2 regions of the Paenibacillus sp. FSL W8-0426 genome follow, and region 1 is predicted to be linked to the other one. Evidence: a T-box and tRNA genes for the amino acid it is inferred to sense, from the RefSeq annotation. Region 1 holds a T-box; the other holds one or more tRNA genes.
The links. The T-box of region 1 lies ahead of trpS (tryptophan--tRNA ligase). A T-box ahead of a tRNA ligase gene usually reads a tRNA of that ligase, here a tRNA-Trp.

Region 1 (9,844 bases):
TGGGCGATTACCAGCACAGGAGCAATGGCCGCGTTGTGGAAAAAACCGACCGATACAGCCCCGATCATAAAGATCGGATCGGATGATGTCGTAAAAGAGACCAGACGTTCGCCCTCTTCGCGCGTAACCAGCTTTTGTTCATACAGCTGTGCCGTAAGTTTGGCTCCTGTCGGATATCCGGAGGCGCAGCTGACTGCAAATACGAATCCTCCGCTTCCCGGCACGCGAAACAGCGGCCGCATCAACGGATTAAGCATCGTGCCAAGAAAATGAACGATGCCGAATCCGAGCAACAGCTCGGACAGCACCAGAAACGGGAATAAGGAAGGGAACAACACGTCCCACCAGATTGAGAGTCCGCGCACTCCCGCATGCCAGGATTCGGCTGGGAACATGGCCATCAGTCCACACATCAGGAGCAGCGCAAAGGCAATCATTGCGGGAATCCACTTTTGGGTTGCGGCCATAAAGTTCTCCTTTTTTAGTTTGGAATGAAGGCGGAAATCAACAAAAGCTCGTCTCTCCGATAATATGAAACGGCAGGGACAAACAGTACCATTTTCATAAAGAAAACGCTTGCATAAATGGCTGTAATTTTAAACGATGTATGCTAAAATGAACCCAACGCCTATACGTCACCCAATTGTCCAGACGGTGGAATTCAGAACGGATGGAGCGATGATGATGAGCCTTGTCATGGGAATCTTGGTTTGCGCATTTGTGTATGTAATCCGAGCCTCGCTGGTCCCTTCCGAGGAAGAGGACTGGAGAAGCTATTAAATCGAGTGATGCACCAAACTTCGGTTTGGTGCTTTTTTTGTTTACGTTAGGCGGCGACCTATATAAACGCAAAAAACAAACACACGTTAACGGAGAGGCAGAACCAATCTGGAGAAGCGAAGCGGTCGCTTAAAAGCTTTCTGAAAGAAAGCTGCATCGGAAGCATAGGCTTATCACCGGATGTTCCCTTAGAAAAGGGGAATAAAAAAATCTGGGGATAACAGCGATCGGAAGATGGTACTGCACTCGCAGAGGCTTTGTGTGATTGATTCGTGTGGTTTATATAGCGGATAAATTGAAGGAAAGCTATGTCATGTTAGATAGGAGTTTTGGGATTTTTTTGATAGAATGAGGTTTAGGTCAACTGCAGCCTGAGCCTTACGAGTCATGCAGGTATTGTTAAGATTAAGCATAGGAGTGTAATAAATGCCAAAATTCGACACGATCAAAGCAGGTTTTGCCCAATGAACCCAGGACAAAGTATTTATGACAACCTTGGCGGTGAGCAGGGCGTTCGCGCTCTGGTCGAAGCGTTCTATCCCATTGTGCAGCAAAACGAACAGTTGGCCCCTCTGTTTCCTGAGGATATCAGACCGGTCATGGAGAAACAATTTATGTTTTTATCGCAATTTTTTGGCGGGCCTGCTTTGTTTTCCGAAGCATTTGGTCATCCGATGATGCGTGCCCGCCATATGGGTTTTGAAGTGACGGTGCAGCGGGCAGAGGCTTGGCTCGCTTGCATGGATCAAGCATTGACACAGATTGGTGTGGAAGAGCCGCTGCATTCCTTTATTCTCCAACGTTTGTCGGGGCCGGCTTACCATTTCGTAAATACGCCTTAGCCTGCCATCAGGCATTCGGAGAGGAGTGGAGAAAGTGGATCTGGAACTGGAACCTCTGTATAAAGTGAAAATCACATGCAATTATTGCGAGCATGTATTCGAAACCTCGCGGGTAAGACCGAGTTTGAAGCGGCCTTACCGTTCAGATTCCGATTTTTGCGCCTATTATAAAAAAGAAAACCCGGATTTCTACGTCGTGCGCATATGCCCGGAGTGCGGATTCGCCTCGACGGAAAATTCCACCGAAAAGCTGAGCGATCTGCAGAAGAAAAACTTTATGGATCAGGTCGGCAGCCGTTGGGAAAAACGCGATTACAGCGGACCGCGCACGCTGGCTAACGCCTTGGAAACGTACAAGCTTGGGTTATTATGTGCTCAGGCCATCAAAGAGAAGGACAGGGTCATTGCCGGGTTGCTCCACCATATCGCCTGGTTATACCGGTATCGGGAAGATCATGAACAGGAGCGCCGTTTTCTGGAATTCAGCCTGGATGCCTACGTCAAGGTGTTCGAAATGGAAGGCGCGGGCAGCAATGAAGCAAGGTTGCTCTACCTGATTGGTGAGCTGAACCGCAGAATAGGCCGCTTTCATGAAGCGGTCAAATGGTTCGGCCGAGTGATCCATGATAAGCGTATCACGGATGCGGCCATGATTCGCGCGTCAAGGGAACAGTGGGCGCTGCTTCGCGAACAGATGATTTCCGGACAGATGGAATTGCCCGAGGAAATGCTCGAAGCAGACAAAGAGGCTGCGAAGCGCAGCCCCTTGTAGGCAAATCTGGATTATGCTTTGCGAAGCGGAGAGCTGGCAAGAAGATAGTCGGCATCATTGTCGACGATGGTCATGCTGCCGTTGCAGCACGGCAGGACGAGCAGCTTCTTTTTGCCTTCCCGGATGCGGACAAGCTCCTTCGGTTTCAAGGGAAGCAGCACATTGTGCGCGTTGCAGAACGGGCATTGCGGCATATAGATATCGCCCATAACGATGTCGTAGGGCCAGCTGTTTTCGAAAGGAATCATTGCTGATCGCCTTCCGAAGAAGATGGTTTGGGAGTGCTTGCTTCCGTCTTTGCCAATTCCGCGATTTTTTGCAACAGGATATGCTGCGGCATATGCATCAAGTGCTCGAGCGGTACGCCGAGAGATTCCGCTAATTTGACGGCAGTGTCTGCCGATATTTGCAAAGGTTTCATCTAATATAACCTCCTGAGTGTGGCTTGAACTGTCTCTATAGTATAGTGAACGATCATGCATAACACCAGTTTGAATTCATTGATTTCGAATATTGTGATAAGGGAGAGGTGTCGCGCAATATGAAAATGCCATTACAGCCCGTTTGGGATTTGGAGTCCGTTTTTAGCGGGGGATCCTCCTCCGCAGCATTTGCTGCTTATTTGAAGGATCTGGAACAGGACGTGCGTAAACTGCAGCAGCTTTTGCAGGAAACGCCAGTACCTACCTCTGCCAAGGCTACACATGTATTCGATCCAGTACTGGAGCTGCTGCAAAGCTGTTACGTTCGCATTTCCGAAGGCTCCGCATTCGTGAGCTGTCTGTCCGCGCAAAACCAGGCTGACAAAAAGGCCGCCCAGCTCCAGGGAACCGTCAGTTCTATTGCAGCCATGCTGAATAGCAGCAAAGCGCGTTTTGACAACCTGCTTAGCCAGACCCCAGATGAGGTATGGGAAGCATGGATCGCCAGAGACGAATGGCAGCCGCTAAGCTTTGTTTTGAACGAAAGCCGCCGTCTGGCCCGGGAGAAATTGTCGCCTGAGATGGAGGGGCTTGCTCTGGATCTGGGTGTCGATGGTTACCATGGCTGGGGCAAGTTCTACAACACCATTGTAAGCAAAGTGAACATTCCATTTGAACAAAATGGTGAAACGGTGATGCTGTCTGCAGGCCAAGCTTCCAACAAGCTGAGCGATAGCGACCGGAACGTTCGCGAATCCGTATTCGCCAAATGGGAACAGGCCTGGACCGATGTGGAAGATTTCTGCGCGGATACGCTGAATCATCTGGCTGGTTTCCGGCTGAAGCTGTATGAGAATCGCGGCTGGGAGGATATTTTGAAGGAACCGCTCGCGATCAACCGCATGAGCCGCCAGACCTTGGATACGATGTGGGGCGTTATTAACGATGCTAAACCGGCGCTCGTGCGTTATCTCGAACGAAAAGCCAAGTTGCTGGGCGTAGACAAACTCAGCTGGAGTGACGTGGATGCTCCTGTGGGCACAGCGGGCGGAAAAGTGACTTATGACGAAGCCGCGTTGAATATTGTCGAACAGTTTGCCAAGTTCAGTCCCAAATTGTCCGCATTTGCGGAGATGGCTTTTGAGAAACGGTGGATTGAAGCCGAGGATCGCCCCGGCAAACGTCCTGGAGGGTTCTGTACTTCGCTTCCTTTGAGCAAAGCCACCCGAATCTTCATGACGTTCTCCGGCACGCCTTCCAATGTATCCACGCTTGCACATGAATTGGGCCACGGGTACCACCAGCACATCATGGAGGAGCTGCCTGCCTTGAACCAGCGCTATGCGATGAACGTAGCCGAGACGGCTTCCACCTTTGCGGAGCTGATCGTGGCCGATGCGCTTGTTCAGGCCGCGACGGACGAGCAGGAGAAGCTGGCTTTGCTGGAAGACAAAATTCAGCGCAGCGTCGCGTTCTTTATGAACATTCATGCACGTTTTCTGTTTGAGACCCGTTTCTATGAAAAACGAAAACAAGGGCTGGTCAGCGCCGATGAATTGTGCAAACTCATGGTTGAGGCGCAGGATGAAGCGTTCTGCGGCGTGCTCGCGTCGAACCATCCGCATTTTTGGGCATCCAAACTGCATTTTTATTTGACAGGCGTTCCGTTCTATAACTTTCCCTATACGTTTGGTTATATGTTCAGCGCGGGCATTTACGCCAGAGCGCAACAAGAGGGTACCGCATTTGCAGACAAGTATGATGACTTGCTGCGGGATACCGGACGAATGACCGTTGAGGAACTGGCGCAGAAGCATCTCGGCACCGATTTGACGAAGCCTGATTTCTGGCAGAATGCTGCCCGGCTCGTTACGGATGATATCGAACAGTTCCTTGCCATGACGGAGTAGGCAGCGCCTGCAAGCATCCAGTAATCTTAACCTGCAATGCTGTGTTTCACACAGGGTTGCAGGTTTTTTTGTCGAATACCGATGTCGTAATAGAAAGAAAAAACTCGTATAAAAGTCGGAGAATGGCAATTATTTGCGCAACATATAGTAAGCAATACCCAAATTTGTTTATTATTGTTGAATAGACCAATATGATGTCATATAATGAGCCGTAAGTCCTGAACTTTCAGGTCTTATTGCATAAAGGAGGAATAGATGTGGTAAAAATTGACCAGATTTCGTTAGCAAGACAATTGGATTTGGTGTTCAAAGAAGTGGATCAGGAGTTAGGCGGGGTGGGGTCAGGAATTTTGTTTGTGCAAATACGAAATAATGTCATTGGGAAGTTTGGTATTCGACATAATCCGATAGCTGGACGCAATGGGCAAATGGAATCCGATCACGAAGGTTTGAACGAGACCCAGCGTGCTTCATTCCGGGCCATGGCCCTGGAGACGCTGAAGTTCAAGCGGAATTGGACGCACGGAGAAATTTCTTTTGATTTTACGGTTAGGCAAGGCATGATCATGGTAGACGCTACGATGGAGTCCAACTACAATATGGCCAATCTTATGATCCGCTACCCTAGAACCAATACATACAAGGATTCCGGCTTGGGATCGACTTCATGACGATGAGCATAAAAAGCGGCACTTCCGAAGAAGGCCGCATGTTGCTGTAGGTAATCCAAGCAATTATTCCGAGTGTTAGGAACGACCCGCTAATTGCTGCTCAGCGATTTGAACCAGACGTTTAGTGATATATCCACCCAGGGAACCTGTCTCGCGGGACGTGTAGTTACCGTAGTAACCATCCTGAGGGATTGTCACACCCAACTCCTGTGCAGCTTCCATTTTCAATTGCTGCAGTGCTGCTGTAGCTTGGGGAACAACGAGGTTGTTGGAAGAACGGTTTCCGCTACCTTGGTTTTGACCTCCGTACATGTGTATCACCTCCTTATGTCTTGGTGATGTTAGTATGGTTGCAGGTGCGAGAAATATACCCGATAGAGGGCGAGGTAACATTTGGAATGAAATGCTCCTAAACGAAGAAAAAGCCGATCCGTTAAGGATCGGCCAAGCAGTTTCATGTGAAACCCGGCAATGCAGCAGAAAGAAGCAGCTATTCTGCGGGCGGAACGACTTCAATGTGCGTGAGCAGCTCGACAGGGTATCCGGGTTCTAGACGAATTAGCCCCGTCTCTTCAGCGGGCAGAGATAAGTTCGGGGCGTCCGACAGCCAGGTATATGGCTCGATGCACAAAAACTGATCGGATTCACCCTTTGTGAATAGTACCCAATGCTTGAAATAGGCTTCATCTGTTGAATATTTAATTTGATAACCATCTTGGCGAATTAAATGGGCAATCGCCGGCTGGCCCGGTGTCGCCTTGAGAATGTTATCCCAGTTGCGTCCTTCCATGTTCATCCCTTCATTAAGGGCTGCCCACTCTCCTGGCGGTTCTATCGCGCCTGTAGGCAGTTGTTCCTCATTGAGGGCATATTCTCCGGAAACGGGGATTTGCAGCGTCCATTCCGCAGGTTTGCCGTCCAGCAAGAACCATGTATGATAACCCATCCCGAACGGGGCGGGAGACGAACCTAGATTGGTCACTTTCAGCTTCTGGCTCAGGACAGCGTTTTGCAGCCTGAATGTCATTTCAAGCTTAAGCGGAATGGGGTATTGCGCCATCCAGTCCTCATCGCTGGAAGTCAGAAATTCGGTGGTGATCGCGCAGCCGTCTTCGTCTTCTTCTATGTCACTGACACACCAGGCTTGAGTGCGGTGGAGTCCATGGATATGATTGTCATGGGCCGTATTTTGAACAAATTGGTAGGGGACGCCTTCGTATTCGAAGGAGCCACGATGGATACGCCCTGGCGGAACCAGCAAAGGTACGCCGAAGTGATAAGGCTTCTGCAGATAAAAGGCAAGCTCGTCTTCCTCTGGACTGCGAACAACATCGCGATTCTGTACCATGTCCCGAATCGAAATGATATTATTCCCCAGACGAGGCAGCAGGGTAATCTCCAGTTCACGGCTATGTAGAATATACGTGTCGTAACCATTCCATTGGCCTTTGGTCACTTGTTTCATATTTGGATGCTCCTTTTCCCACTTGAAATCTGTCTGCGCGGCTCAAAGATAGCATGCCGCCTGCAGGCGTGTCAATTGTGCACAACAGTCTCCCGGAACCGTCGGATCATGATGTGCCTTACCTTCAATGAACAATTCCATCATAACAGATTTTAGGGCCGGGGGTAAAAAAAGCTCTTCCGGTTTTGACAATCCGCTGCTTGCGCATTAATATGAATTAGACAGAAGTTGTTTGAATGAATTTGAAACACGATAAAGCGATGACAGGGACAAGTAAGCTATGAGAGCTCTCTTCAGAAAGTCGGTGGAGGATGCGAACCGATGAGGGACTTATTGCCGAATGGACTCTGGAGCGCGGGTTTGAACCAGGCCGGCAGCCGAGAAGGCAGGACAGGTCTGCAGTAGGATCTGACGTCTATTCCACGTTACGGAAATGGAAGGCATTTCTTTGAAGGAAGAAATGTGAATTAGGGTGGCACCACGGTCTCACGTCCCTTGCGGATGTGGGATCTTTTTGCGTACAAAAATATAACGATTGTAATTCGACACGATCTAAGGGAGGAAATTTGTCATATGAAAACCGTTTTGTCAGGAATTCAGCCCAGCGGCAAGCTTACGCTGGGCAATTACATTGGCGCGATCAAAAATTTCGTCAAGCTGCAACATGATTATCAGTGCCATTTTATGGTGGTGGATTTACACGCCATCACGGTTCCGCAGGAGCCGGCAGCGCTTCGCGAGCAATCCGAGGCGGTTGCTGCTCTGTTTATTGCAGCAGGAATCGATCCGACCAAGTCCAACGTCTTCCTGCAATCCCACGTTCCGCAGCATGCCGAGCTTGGATGGCTGCTGACCACACTCACCGCGATGGGCGAGCTGGAACGCATGACGCAATTTAAGGACAAGTCGTCAGGCAAAGAATCGGTCGGAGCCGGTTTGTTCGTGTATCCGTCGTTGATGGCTGCGGACATCCTGCTCTACAATGCCGATCTCGTTCCGGTCGGGGACGACCAGAAGCAGCACCTGGAGCTTACGCGCGATCTCGCCGGACGGTTCAATCATCGTTACGGGGACTACTTCACGATTCCGGAGCCGTATATTCCGAAGGTTGGCGCACGCATCATGTCTTTGGATGACGCATCCAGCAAGATGAGCAAAAGTAACCCGAATCCGGGCAGTTACATCTCGTTGCTGGACACACCGGCCGAAATCCGCAAAAAGATCAGCCGTGCCACGACGGATTCGGGACGCGAGGTCGTGTATGATCCTGCGAACAAACCTGAAGTCAGCAATTTGATGACCATTTATGCGGAATGCGCGGGAATTACGCTGAACGAAGTGGCTGAGCGCTTCGAGGGGCAAATGTACGGTCCTTTCAAAAAGGAATTGGCAGAAGCCGTCGTTTCGGTCATTGAGCCGCTGCAACAGCGGTATCGCGAAATTCGCGAATCGGGCGAACTGACCGAAATCTTGGCGGTTTCGGCAAGCCGTGCCGAAGAAGTGGCCGACAAAACCATTCGCGAAGTTAAGGAACGCATGGGGTTTGTCCCTAAACGCAAGTAGGCTTGAGCCATCTTGCGGAAGGGTTCTGCGAACATGACAAAAAGGAGCGGGATTCGCCGGCAATGGTTGCCTGGGCGATTCGCTCCTTTTGTCATAAAAAATGCCGAATGGCGGCTTCTCTTGCAGCCTGAAAAATTCAGCAGGCTTGGGAATACTCAGGATGCGGAATTCGGCGATCCCAAGGATTGGCGCTCTTTTTTGGCGCGAATGACAAAGCCCCAGCCGATATTGCCGATAGATGCCACAAACAGAAGTGCAGCAAGCCAACCGGAATAAGACATCGTAATTGCTGTAACCGTTAACAAAACAATGGACGAAAACGCAAACCATAAAGACAAGCCTTTGCTCATTGGGAAAAACCTCCATCATGATTTTGTTGAAAATTCCGTATAACCTGATACGGGAGAGCCATAATAATCTTGCAAGCTTGCAATACATCACAGACACAGATTGAAAGGAGATTTTAAATATGGCTCAAGGATCTCGTTCTAACAACTTGGTGGTACCTCAAGCAACAGCAGCTCTGCAACAATTGAAAATGGAGGCTGCGCAAGAACTGGGCGTAACAATCCCACAGGATGGTTACTACGGTAACTACACGTCCCGCGAAACAGGTTCTCTGGGTGGATATATCACTAAACGTCTGGTCCAACTGGCTGAGCAGTCTCTGGCTGGGTCTGGCAAATAATCCATCATAATTTTCGCAGTACCAATATCTCCAAAAAAAGCCCGGAGCGGGAAACGCTCCGGGCTTTGCTTTTGCACCGGCTCCTATGTTTGATTTTGCCCTTCCCCGCAACTTTCGTCAAGACCGGGCAGATAAAAGTTTTTTGTTCATCTTCTCTTCGCTTAACCAGCCGACGTACGTATCAATCGTTTCGAAATTTCGATCCATAACGACGACGGCAACGAAAGGATACTGCTTGCGATGCCGATATCTTACGTCCGCCCACCGGACTCTATACCCTGCGGACAGCTCTTCGACTTCAGCGACGGCATAGGACGTGAAATACAGAAACGCAGCCACCTCGGGTGATTTCCGTGACGCTTCCACGGCGGCATGGGTCGATGACGTTGCATGGAGATTCCATATCAGTTGAGCGTGCTCCATCTTGCCGATATCATAGGAGCCGTCAGCATACCGTTTCACGATATGCCATTGATTCCACGAAATCGTAGGGATGACCATGTAATGGGCCTTCGTTTTGCCCTTGGCCTGATCCAATTGTTTCACCTTCGCGACGGCTTTGGCATGAGCGGCCACGCGCCAGACGTAATACAATGCGATCACGACGTACAGCGTGATGAACATCGGAGCAGGTGCGACAAGGTCGAAAGCCCATAAGAGAATGGCCACGACATGGGAAGCGAACATGAACGGATCGAAGATGTGAATGACGTTCAAGGCAATCCAGTGTT
Region 2 (9,844 bases), 1.5 Mb from region 1:
GCTTTACTGCAGCTTGATATTGAATTTGGGTACGATCTGTACAGGATAGGTGGGAGCCTGAGAAGCATGAGCGCCAGCTTGTGTGGAGGCACCGTTGGGATACCACCCTGATCGTATCTAGGTTCTAACCTGGTGCCCTAATCGGGTACGGGGACAGTGTCAGGTGGGCAGTTTGACTGGGGCGGTCGCCTCCTAAAGAGTAACGGAGGCGCCCAAAGGTTCCCTCAGAATGGTTGGAAATCATTCGAAGAGTGCAAAGGCATAAGGGAGCTTGACTGCGAGACCTACAAGTCGAGCAGGGACGAAAGTCGGGCTTAGTGATCCGGTGGTACCGCATGGAAGGGCCATCGCTCAACGGATAAAAGCTACCCTGGGGATAACAGGCTTATCTCCCCCAAGAGTCCACATCGACGGGGAGGTTTGGCACCTCGATGTCGGCTCATCGCATCCTGGGGCTGAAGTAGGTCCCAAGGGTTGGGCTGTTCGCCCATTAAAGCGGTACGCGAGCTGGGTTCAGAACGTCGTGAGACAGTTCGGTCCCTATCTGTCGTGGGCGTAGGAAATTTGAGAGGAGCTGTCCTTAGTACGAGAGGACCGGGATGGACGTACCGCTGGTGTACCAGTTGTTCCGCCAGGAGCACCGCTGGGTAGCTATGTACGGACGGGATAAGCGCTGAAAGCATCTAAGCGTGAAGCCCCCCTCAAGATGAGATTTCCCAGTATGTAAGACCCCTTGAAGACGACGAGGTAGATAGGCTGGGGGTGGAAGTGCAGCAATGCATGGAGCTGACCAGTACTAATCGGTCGAGGGCTTATCCAAGAAATGCAGGTTCTAAGATCGCAAGTTTCGTTTCGAATCCAGTTTTCAGAGAGCAATCTCTGAACTGAAAAATCGTTTGGTGGCGATGGCGGAGGGGTTCCACACGTTCCCATCCCGAACACGACCGTTAAGCCCTCTAGCGCCGATGGTACTTGGACCGCAGGGTCCTGGGAGAGTAGGAAGTCGCCAAGCGAAACCCCTTAAGGGGCTTTTTTTTCGCCTTATTTGCTTGGGCCCTTAGCTCAGTTGGTTAGAGCGCACCTCTGATAAGGGTGAGGTCGGTGGTTCGAGTCCACCAGGGCCCACCATTTAACTTACAAATCAATAAATCCTACATATTATGGGGCCATAGCTCAGCTGGGAGAGCGCCTGCCTTGCAAGCAGGAGGTCAGCGGTTCGATCCCGCTTGGCTCCACCATTATATCAAGGCCCGTTGGTCAAGGGGTTAAGACACCTCCCTTTCACGGAGGTAACAGGGGTTCGAATCCCCTACGGGTCATAGCAACTTTCTAAGAATGTGGAGGCTTAGCTCAGCTGGGAGAGCATCTGCCTTACAAGCAGAGGGTCGGGGGTTCGATCCCCTCAGCCTCCACCATATACGCCGGTGTAGCTCAACTGGTAGAGCAACTGACTTGTAATCAGTAGGTTGGGGGTTCAAGTCCTCTCGCCGGCACCATTTAGTGCCTGGAACCGTGGTGTAGTTGGCCTAACATGCCTGCCTGTCACGCAGGAGATCGCGGGTTCGAATCCCGTCGGTTCCGCCACTTGAATATTCATCAGGGATGAGAATCCGTAAATGGGTTCGTCGAAGCATTCACTTCGAAAGCATAAGCTGCGCAGTCTCGAACGAAGTGAGAGTATCTCGTCGGTTCCGTCACTTTGAATATTCATCAGGGATGGCAATTCGGTATTGGGTTTGTCAATTCCGCTTTTATCTTTATAAACGAATATGGCTCGGTAGCTCAGTCGGTAGAGCAGAGGACTGAAAATCCTCGTGTCGGCGGTTCGATTCCGTCCCGAGCCACCTTATATTGTGGAGGCTTAGCGAAGTGGCCAAACGCATCAGACTGTAAATCTGCTCCCGTACGGGTTCGGTGGTTCGAATCCATCAGCCTCCACCATTATTTTATAGGGGCATAGTTTAAAGGTAGAACAGCGGTCTCCAAAACCGTTAGTGTGGGTTCAATTCCTGCTGCCCCTGCCAGAGAATTTTTTTAGTAAGAGCCATTAGCTCAGTTGGTAGAGCACCTGACTTTTAATCAGGGTGTCGAAGGTTCGAGTCCTTCATGGCTCACCAGTTATATTATGCGGTCGTGGCGGAATTGGCAGACGCGCACGGTTCAGGTCCGTGTGGGCTAACCCCCCGTGGAGGTTCGAGTCCTCTCGACCGCACCAATCATATGCGGACGTGGCTCAGCGGTAGAGCATCGCCTTGCCAAGGCGAGGGTCGCGGGTTCGATTCCCGTCGTCCGCTCCAAATATGCGCCCTTAGCTCAGCTGGATAGAGCGTTTGACTACGAATCAAAAGGTCGGGAGTTCGAATCTCTCAGGGCGCGCCATTTAATTAAATAAGCCGGTGTGGCGGAATGGCAGACGCGCTCGACTCAAAATCGAGTGGGAAACCGTGGAGGTTCGAGTCCTCTCACCGGTATGTTTTCGGGATGTAGCTCAGCTTGGTAGAGCACCTGGTTTGGGACCAGGGGGTCGCATGTTCAAATCGTGTCATCCCGATTTTTTATAGGATGCGGGTGTAGTTCAATGGTAGAACTCCAGCCTTCCAAGCTGGTAGCGTGGGTTCGATTCCCATCACCCGCTTAAACTTTTTTTGAGACCCTTGTGCGACAAGGGTTTTTTCTTTGCTTAAATTTCGACATACTGATCTCGAAGCAGCGTGCCCGCGGTATGCCGTATCCTCAATCCTCGGAGCGATGCCGACCAGGGAGGAATATTCAATTCCACATCCTAGATTTCGGTATCTGTACCGGCCCATCCACAGTTCTGATTTTCGCCCGATCCTCCTAAAGAGTGGAACAACATATTATAAACGCAAAAAGAAATGTAGAAGTATTTAAGAATGCCACGATTCCTGGAGGCGAAGCGCTCGATCCTGGAACCCCAATAGTAGTCCAATTCGTCGTCTCTTAATGGTCTGTTTTTAAATTAATGCAAGAAGGATCTGCTTCGCATTTAGACGAGCGGGTCCTTTTCTCGATCTTGTGTACGTTTGACAACCATAGACTTCGACCATCACCCAACTTATATTTAAAACACAAAAAAGCTTTTGCGCTGCAAGGGCTTTTTTTGTTGCTTATAAATGATGTTCCACGGCTGATGAAAGAGCCTTTACTACGATGGCAAACAGATTATGCAGCATTGCATAGATTGAATGGGCTTATGGGCACGTTAATGAACATTAGGTACCGTGAACGTTGGAAAGGATGAAGACATCACGAAGGAGGAACATTCCATGATCCATCGGCAGGCAGATTGCGACAGTTCATCCATGCGGCAAAAATTGAAGGAGGATCTTCGGCGCGTGGCGAACCGCATGAATGAGACATTGACGCGTTTCGATCAGGATAGCGTCTGTTTGCTGGCACAGTTTGCGGAGATTCGGAACGAGATCAAGAGGGTCGAGGTGCTGGCTGCTTCCTTTTATCTGGACTGCTATTTGTCACCCTTCACGGAGAAATTTGCCGAACTGACGGTGAGTGTGCAGCATTTGTCGGATCGCAGATATGGTGCGTTGATTGTGATCGAACGCGAAATATCGCTTGAGAAGATTATCCATTCCGGCGTTGCCGTGGATGCGAAAGTCACGCATGCTTTGCTTGAGTCGCTTTTTATTCCGGGTGCTCCGTTACACGACGGTGCCGTGTTGATTCGCGGCAACCAGATCGTGTCGGCTGGCAACGTGCTTCCCGTCTCGCAGGCCGACGCCATTGGAGGAAAGTTGGGAACCCGTCACCGGGCCGCGTTGGGACTGAGTGAGCTGACGGACGCGATCGTGCTGGTCGTCTCCGAAGAGACGGGACAGGCTTCTTTTGCAGTCGACGGGGAGCTCCATCCAATCAACGTGATAGAGACGATTCAGTAAAGGTTAGGGCCTGCACGGAAAGGAAATATATTGCCCCCAGAAATAAGTAATCCATTCTGACATTAGAAAGCTAGTATGAATATGATCTTTACATGGTTGGTGTCATTGTAATGGAAATAATGAATCGCGTGCGCAACAGAGAGCAGTCAAAAAGACAGAACGATTGATTCGATCGCAAAAACGGTTTGAGGAGACGGTTAGCCATGAATTGGTTTGAAGCAATGGAACGCCATGATTACGAGGAGCTCGTCTTGTGTCAGGATAAATCATCCGGATTGAAGGCGATCATCGCTATCCATGACACAACGCTTGGACCTGCACTGGGCGGGACGCGAATGTGGACATATGCCTCCGAAGATGCAGCCATTGAAGATGCACTGCGGCTTGCCCGCGGAATGACGTACAAACATGCCGTATCCGGCCTGAACCTGGGCGGAGGAAAGGCAGTTATTATCGGGGACCCGCGACGGGACAAAAATGAAGCGATGTTTCGCGCTTTCGGCAGATACGTTCAAGGGTTGAACGGCCGTTATGTGACTGCGGAAGACGTCGGTACGACCGAGGAAGACATGAACCTGATTTATCAGGAGACGGACTACGTTACGGGCATCTCCCCGAGTTACGGTTCATCCGGTAATCCTTCTCCGGCGACGGCCTGGGGTGTATATCGGGGAATGAAGGCAGCAGCCAAGGAGGCACTCGGCACCGATTTACTGGAAGGCAAAACGGTAGCCGTGCAAGGCATCGGAAACGTGGCCATGCGTTTATGCGAGTATTTGCATGAGGAGGGAGCCCGCCTGATCGTGACGGATATCCATAAAGACGCTGTGCAGGAAGCGGTGAACCGTTTTGGCGCGATTGCCGTGGATCCCTCGGATATTACTGGCGTCGACTGCGATATTTATGCACCTTGCGCCCTTGGCGGCACCATCAATGACGACACACTTAGGACGCTGAAGGCAAAGGTCGTCGCTGGCTGTGCGAACAACCAGCTCTTGGAGACTCGGCACGGCGACCGACTTCACGAGATGGGCATCGTATATGCGCCTGACTACGTGATTAACGCAGGAGGCGTCATCAACATAGCCGATGAACTCAGCGGGTATAACCGGGAGAGGGCATGGAGCAAGATTGGGGAAATTTACGAAAATCTGGAGAAGGTTTTTGAAATTTCGCGGACGGAAGGTATAGCAACCTACATGGCGGCGGACCGTCTGGCTGAGCGTCGCATTGAATGGATGAAAAACGCGCGCAGTACGTTTCTGCAAAATGGGCATCACGCCCTGAGCTCCCGCAGATTGCGCCGATAAATCAGCATAAGCAAAAAATCAGGAGAGTCCCTTGCAGGATTCTCCTGATTTTTTATATGCGTCGAAACTAGAAGTTTAAGGATTGACTGCGGCCTGAGCTTTTCTCTCCGTCAGATAGTAACCGAGAGCAAGCAGCGGCATAATCAATCCGATAAGCGTGGTAAGGCTCCATCCTCCGGCTGCATAAGACCAGCTGCCGAGTGTTGAGCCGATCGCCCCGCCGATAAAAAAGATCGACATGAAGATCCCATTCACGCGTCCGCGGGCATTGCCTGCCAGAGAATAGATCACGCGCTGTCCCAGAACCAGGTTGCCCGAAACGGCCATGTCCAGCGTGATGGCGACGACGACGAGCAGAGAGAGCGACAGGACGGAGTGGCCTTGGAACAGATAAGCGAGACCGAAGGATAGGGCAGCGACGACCATGGCGACTCCCGTCAATACTTTGGTCATGCCCCGGTCTGCCAGACGGCCTGCAATCGGAGCAGCTATTGCACCGCCCACACCAGCCAAAGCGAACCAGGCTATGCCTTGCTGAGACATATTGAAGTCATTAGCCAAACGCAGCGGAACGGTGGTCCAGAACAGGCTGAAGGCACCGAACAGGCTGGCCTGGTAGAAAGCGCGGCGACGGAGCATCGGCAGTGTTCTGAACAACTTGGCGAGCGATCCGATAAGTTGGCCGTAATTCATGACAGGCTCGGGTCTCCGGGTAGGCAGGGCCCGAGAGAGGAGCAGGGTCAGCAGAGCTATTACGACGGCCGAGAAAATGAAGACCGCATGCCATCCGAACAGGCTGGTGATGAAGCTTGCGACAGGGCGAGCGAGCATAATGCCGAGCAGCAGGCCGCTCATCACGTTGCCCACGACGCGCCCCCGCTGCTCTTCGGAAGTCAGGTACGTGGCGTACGGCACAAGAATCTGGGCGATCACGGAGCCGATTCCGATAATCAGCGAAGCTGACAGGAACAGCGATGCATTAGGTGCGAACGAAGCCACCATAAGTGCGACGATCAGAACAAGGAGAAGTATAGTGATCAGACGGCGATTTTCGGTAATGTCGCTAAGCGGCACGATAAAAAGCAATCCAAGGACGTACCCGATTTGGGTAATGGTGACGATCAGTCCGGCTGCGGCAGACGATAGCCCCGTGGCAGCGCTGATTGGGCCAATGACGGTTTGAGCATAATAGAGATTGGCCACGATGAGCCCGCATGCCGAGGCCAAAAGCAATATCATCCATGATGATACGGGCGCAGCCGGCTTCGAATTTTTGGTCATTTCCATGACGATCATCCTCCGTAATATTCAAATTGTTATTCGTATCGTTCGTTGCAAGTTAAACATGAATTACTAAACGTTTAGTTCATTAATTATGGTTATATAATAAACTATACGTTTAGTATTGTAAATAGGCAAATTCATTTTTTCTGCATTCAAATTTGAAGCGGGGCGAAAATTGGTTGTGTCCGATTTCTTTTAGTATAATGAACGTACATTATATGGATGATTAGTTTATTAGGTTTGGGGAGGACTATCGATGACTGCCAAAAGAGGGCGCCCTCGCAACATGGAAACCCAGAACGCTATTCTGACCGCATCGTACGAGCTGCTGCTTGAACTCGGATTCGCGGCGGTTACGGTGGAGAAAATTGCTGAACGGGCGCAAGTGAGCAAGGCAACGATCTATAAATGGTGGCCGAACAAAGGCGCAGTAATTATGGACGGATACATGAATGCGGCCACGGCACGGCTTCCCGTTCCCGATACGGGAACCGTATTCGAAGATTTGCGCATTCATGCCGCCAATCTCGTCGTTTTTCTGACGAGCCGTGAGGGGAAAATGATTACTGAAATTATTGGAGAAGGACAACTCGATCCTGCGCTGGCCGAAGAATACAGAAGCAGGTATATCCGCCCTAGAAGGCAGGAAGCTTGGGGGATCATCGAGAAAGGCGTGAAACGCGGAGAATTGAGAGCCGATGCCAACATCGGATTGTATATCGATATGATCTATGGACCGGTTTTCTATCGAATGCTCGTTACGGGGGAAGGCATCTTGGAGAGCGACATCCTGGAGCTTCTGGACTCGTTATTTGAGGGGATTCGCGTTACATAGCGATTGTTCGGGCAAAAGATTAAGGGACGATTCCATGGAATCGCCCCTAGTTTGCGTGGGGAAGAGGACAAATATCATACCTGAAAAATCGGGGAAATGGCAGGAGGGATGCCGACAGAGGACGAAGTGGAGTCATGCTCATTCAGAATCGGGGGTGTGCTCCACACCTGACTGGGGATTTCCCTCCGTAAAATGGGAGCCACTTCTTCAGCGAAACGCTGTACTTGCTCTAACTGCTCCTGATGGCTCAGGCCGTCCACGCTGATGCTTAGCACCTGATGGCCAAATGCCTGGTGGTAATCCAGAATTTTTTCGACGATCTGCTCCGGGCTTCCAATCAGTACCGGGCCGTTAGCGATGTTATCCTCCAGGTCCTTGAAAGGCGACTGGTTATGCTGAGCGGCGGCTGTTGCATGAAATGCCTCGTAGTAGGGCTTGTATCGGCGTATGGCTTCCTCGCGCGTATCTGCCAAATACAGGCTGCCTGCTCCGGAGCCTATAAGCGCTTTGCCGGCATCGTGGCCGTAGTGCTCAAGGCGTTCTCGATAATGGTCAATCAGCGCCTTGTATTTGGCTTGGGGATGGAAGGAATTCGAAGTGAACAAAGGCTCCCCATGTTTGGCTGCAAGCTCGGTAGACAGGGTGCTGGATGCACTGCCATGCCAAACAGGGATGGTTTGCTGATAAGGCCTTGGCTGGGTTGTGACTTCATGTAATGGTGGGCGGTATTTTCCATTCCAGGTGACGCTCTCTTCCGTCCAAAGCCGTTTCAGCAGCTCGTATCGTTCTCCTAGAGATTCCCATTGATCCTCTTCACGGATGCCGAACAGCGGATAATGCCGGGGATCGTTGCCTTTGCCGATGATTAGCTCCAGGCGTCCGCCGGAGAAGTGGTCGAGCGTGGCGTAATCCTCGGCTACACGCACGGGGTCAAGCACGCTAAGCACGGTTACCGTCGTCAGCAAACGAATGCGCGAAGTCGCGGCAGCCACCGCGGTTAACACGACGGGAGGGGAAGATGAGAGGAAGGGAGCGCCATGTCTCTCGCCGACCCCATATGCATCGAAGCCCAGCTTCTCCGCCAGGCGGGCCTGATCCAATATGTTCAGGAACTTCTGCTGCGTGGTCAGGGCTTCGCCTGTTAACGCATTGGGCAGATTCATCATGAGGCTGAACAAGGCAAACTTCATTCCATCGTCTCCATATCCTATTGGAATAATTGGATAAGTTACTTTTTTAATGTACCATGGTCCGAATCAAACTTCTAATGGATTTTTTCTATAAGCAGCGGAAAAGGTGTAGAGTCAGATTCGAAGCCAGGTTATTTTGAATGCGTTGAGTACGGCTTCGCATATTAGCAGCCCGATCATGAACACGAGAAAATAATTTGATTAGTGACAAAAATCACTGAAAACGAACAGACATAGCATGAATGATATTGAAAAGGTAACGGAATTGCCACGATTTTTATTGACCACTGTAAAATTTAGGGTTAAAATTATTGTTATCATATAAATTCTAATTTCTGGATTTTATTGCGGGGGTGGGATGCATGGAACCTACAGCTACGATTCGCTCGACGATCGAGGATTACATCAGGAAACAGGGGTACACCCTGCAGTACTTTGCTGATATATCCGGTGTTAATGCAGGGACCTTGAGTGCCATCATCAAAGGAACAAGGCCCATCGCCATGGCACAGCTAGACTTGCTGACGGAAGGCATGAAGCTGGAAGAGGGGCATTTTTACGAGCAGTATGGGGCCGAATGCTTCGTGGAAGCAGCGCCGCATTGGAGGAGGCTGGAGCCTTTCCTGCAGCGTTGTGCCGAATTGGACAAGCTGGATTGCATCCAGAACGTGATTCGCCAGGTAACAGACGACCGTTCGTACATTTCCGAATTGTTCGAGATGGCGGAAGGCATGTTCGAGCGCGGACAGAAACAGGCGGCACTCATGCTCTACGAATGCGTTGCGGAGTGCGAGAAGTATCAACATTCCGAGCGTTTGGCACTCTGCCAATACCGGATTTTCACCTTGTCCTTGGGTCAGGATCAACATGCAAACCTGAGAGCGGCCGTGCATTTCGAGCCCTTCATCAATCGGCTGGATGAGGAGCGGCAGCTTGATGCGATCAAGGATCTGGCAAATACATATTCGGCCTTGCGCTATTGGGACAAGATGTTTGCGTTGGCGGACGAGCTTGGCCGTAAAGCCGAGTTGATGGAGCCTTACACGAAAAAAAGGGTGGAGAAAGAAGAACGGGTATCTGCCTATCCTTTATTTGTGTATAAAGCTTATTCCAACCTGTTGAAGGCCTCTGCTAGCGAATGGAAAGGGAATTATGTTCAAGCATTGGAATTTACAAAACAATATGAAAGCATCGTTAATATTGAAGATCCCAATGATGAAGAACAGTTTTATATCACAATGTTCATAGGCTGGACCAAGGTGAACAACATCTTATATAAGTTAATGATGGGTAATGAGGCTGTACTTC

Region 2: it has a tRNA-Trp gene. The T-box ahead of trpS (tryptophan--tRNA ligase) is inferred to sense a tRNA for this amino acid. The anticodon was not compared.

Annotation. Positions count from the first base shown of each region.
Region 1 covers NZ_CP150203.1:5,779,541-5,789,384, reverse strand. The annotation lists gene ylbJ (sporulation integral membrane protein YlbJ) at 1-467, opposite strand, end outside; gene MKY59_RS26130 (globin) at 1,245-1,622, shown strand; gene MKY59_RS26125 (DUF2225 domain-containing protein) at 1,663-2,394, shown strand; gene MKY59_RS26120 (hypothetical protein) at 2,406-2,642, opposite strand; gene MKY59_RS26115 (YycC family protein) at 2,639-2,815, opposite strand; gene MKY59_RS26110 (M3 family oligoendopeptidase) at 2,936-4,726, shown strand; gene MKY59_RS26105 (O-methyltransferase) at 4,984-5,397, shown strand; gene MKY59_RS26100 (alpha/beta-type small acid-soluble spore protein) at 5,473-5,709, opposite strand; gene MKY59_RS26095 (aldose 1-epimerase) at 5,888-6,862, opposite strand; T-box leader at 7,114-7,361, shown strand; gene trpS (tryptophan--tRNA ligase) at 7,436-8,425, shown strand; gene MKY59_RS26085 (hypothetical protein) at 8,581-8,775, opposite strand; gene MKY59_RS26080 (alpha/beta-type small acid-soluble spore protein) at 8,895-9,113, shown strand; gene MKY59_RS26075 (metal-dependent hydrolase) at 9,231-9,844, opposite strand, start outside.
Region 2 covers NZ_CP150203.1:403,403-413,246, forward strand. The annotation lists rRNA gene MKY59_RS01865 (23S ribosomal RNA) at 1-820, shown strand, start outside; rRNA gene rrf (5S ribosomal RNA) at 896-1,012, shown strand; tRNA gene MKY59_RS01875 (tRNA-Ile) at 1,052-1,128, shown strand; tRNA gene MKY59_RS01880 (tRNA-Ala) at 1,163-1,238, shown strand; tRNA gene MKY59_RS01885 (tRNA-Glu) at 1,248-1,319, shown strand; tRNA gene MKY59_RS01890 (tRNA-Val) at 1,340-1,415, shown strand; tRNA gene MKY59_RS01895 (tRNA-Thr) at 1,421-1,496, shown strand; tRNA gene MKY59_RS01900 (tRNA-Asp) at 1,507-1,584, shown strand; tRNA gene MKY59_RS01905 (tRNA-Phe) at 1,772-1,844, shown strand; tRNA gene MKY59_RS01910 (tRNA-Tyr) at 1,856-1,941, shown strand; tRNA gene MKY59_RS01915 (tRNA-Trp) at 1,951-2,024, shown strand; tRNA gene MKY59_RS01920 (tRNA-Lys) at 2,042-2,117, shown strand; tRNA gene MKY59_RS01925 (tRNA-Leu) at 2,128-2,215, shown strand; tRNA gene MKY59_RS01930 (tRNA-Gly) at 2,223-2,297, shown strand; tRNA gene MKY59_RS01935 (tRNA-Arg) at 2,303-2,379, shown strand; tRNA gene MKY59_RS01940 (tRNA-Leu) at 2,393-2,471, shown strand; tRNA gene MKY59_RS01945 (tRNA-Pro) at 2,478-2,551, shown strand; tRNA gene MKY59_RS01950 (tRNA-Gly) at 2,565-2,635, shown strand; gene cdaS (sporulation-specific diadenylate cyclase CdaS) at 3,288-3,917, shown strand; gene MKY59_RS01960 (Glu/Leu/Phe/Val dehydrogenase) at 4,121-5,227, shown strand; gene MKY59_RS01965 (MFS transporter) at 5,303-6,514, opposite strand; gene MKY59_RS01970 (TetR/AcrR family transcriptional regulator) at 6,768-7,346, shown strand; gene MKY59_RS01975 (LLM class flavin-dependent oxidoreductase) at 7,421-8,536, opposite strand; gene MKY59_RS01980 (transcriptional regulator) at 9,004-9,844, shown strand, end outside.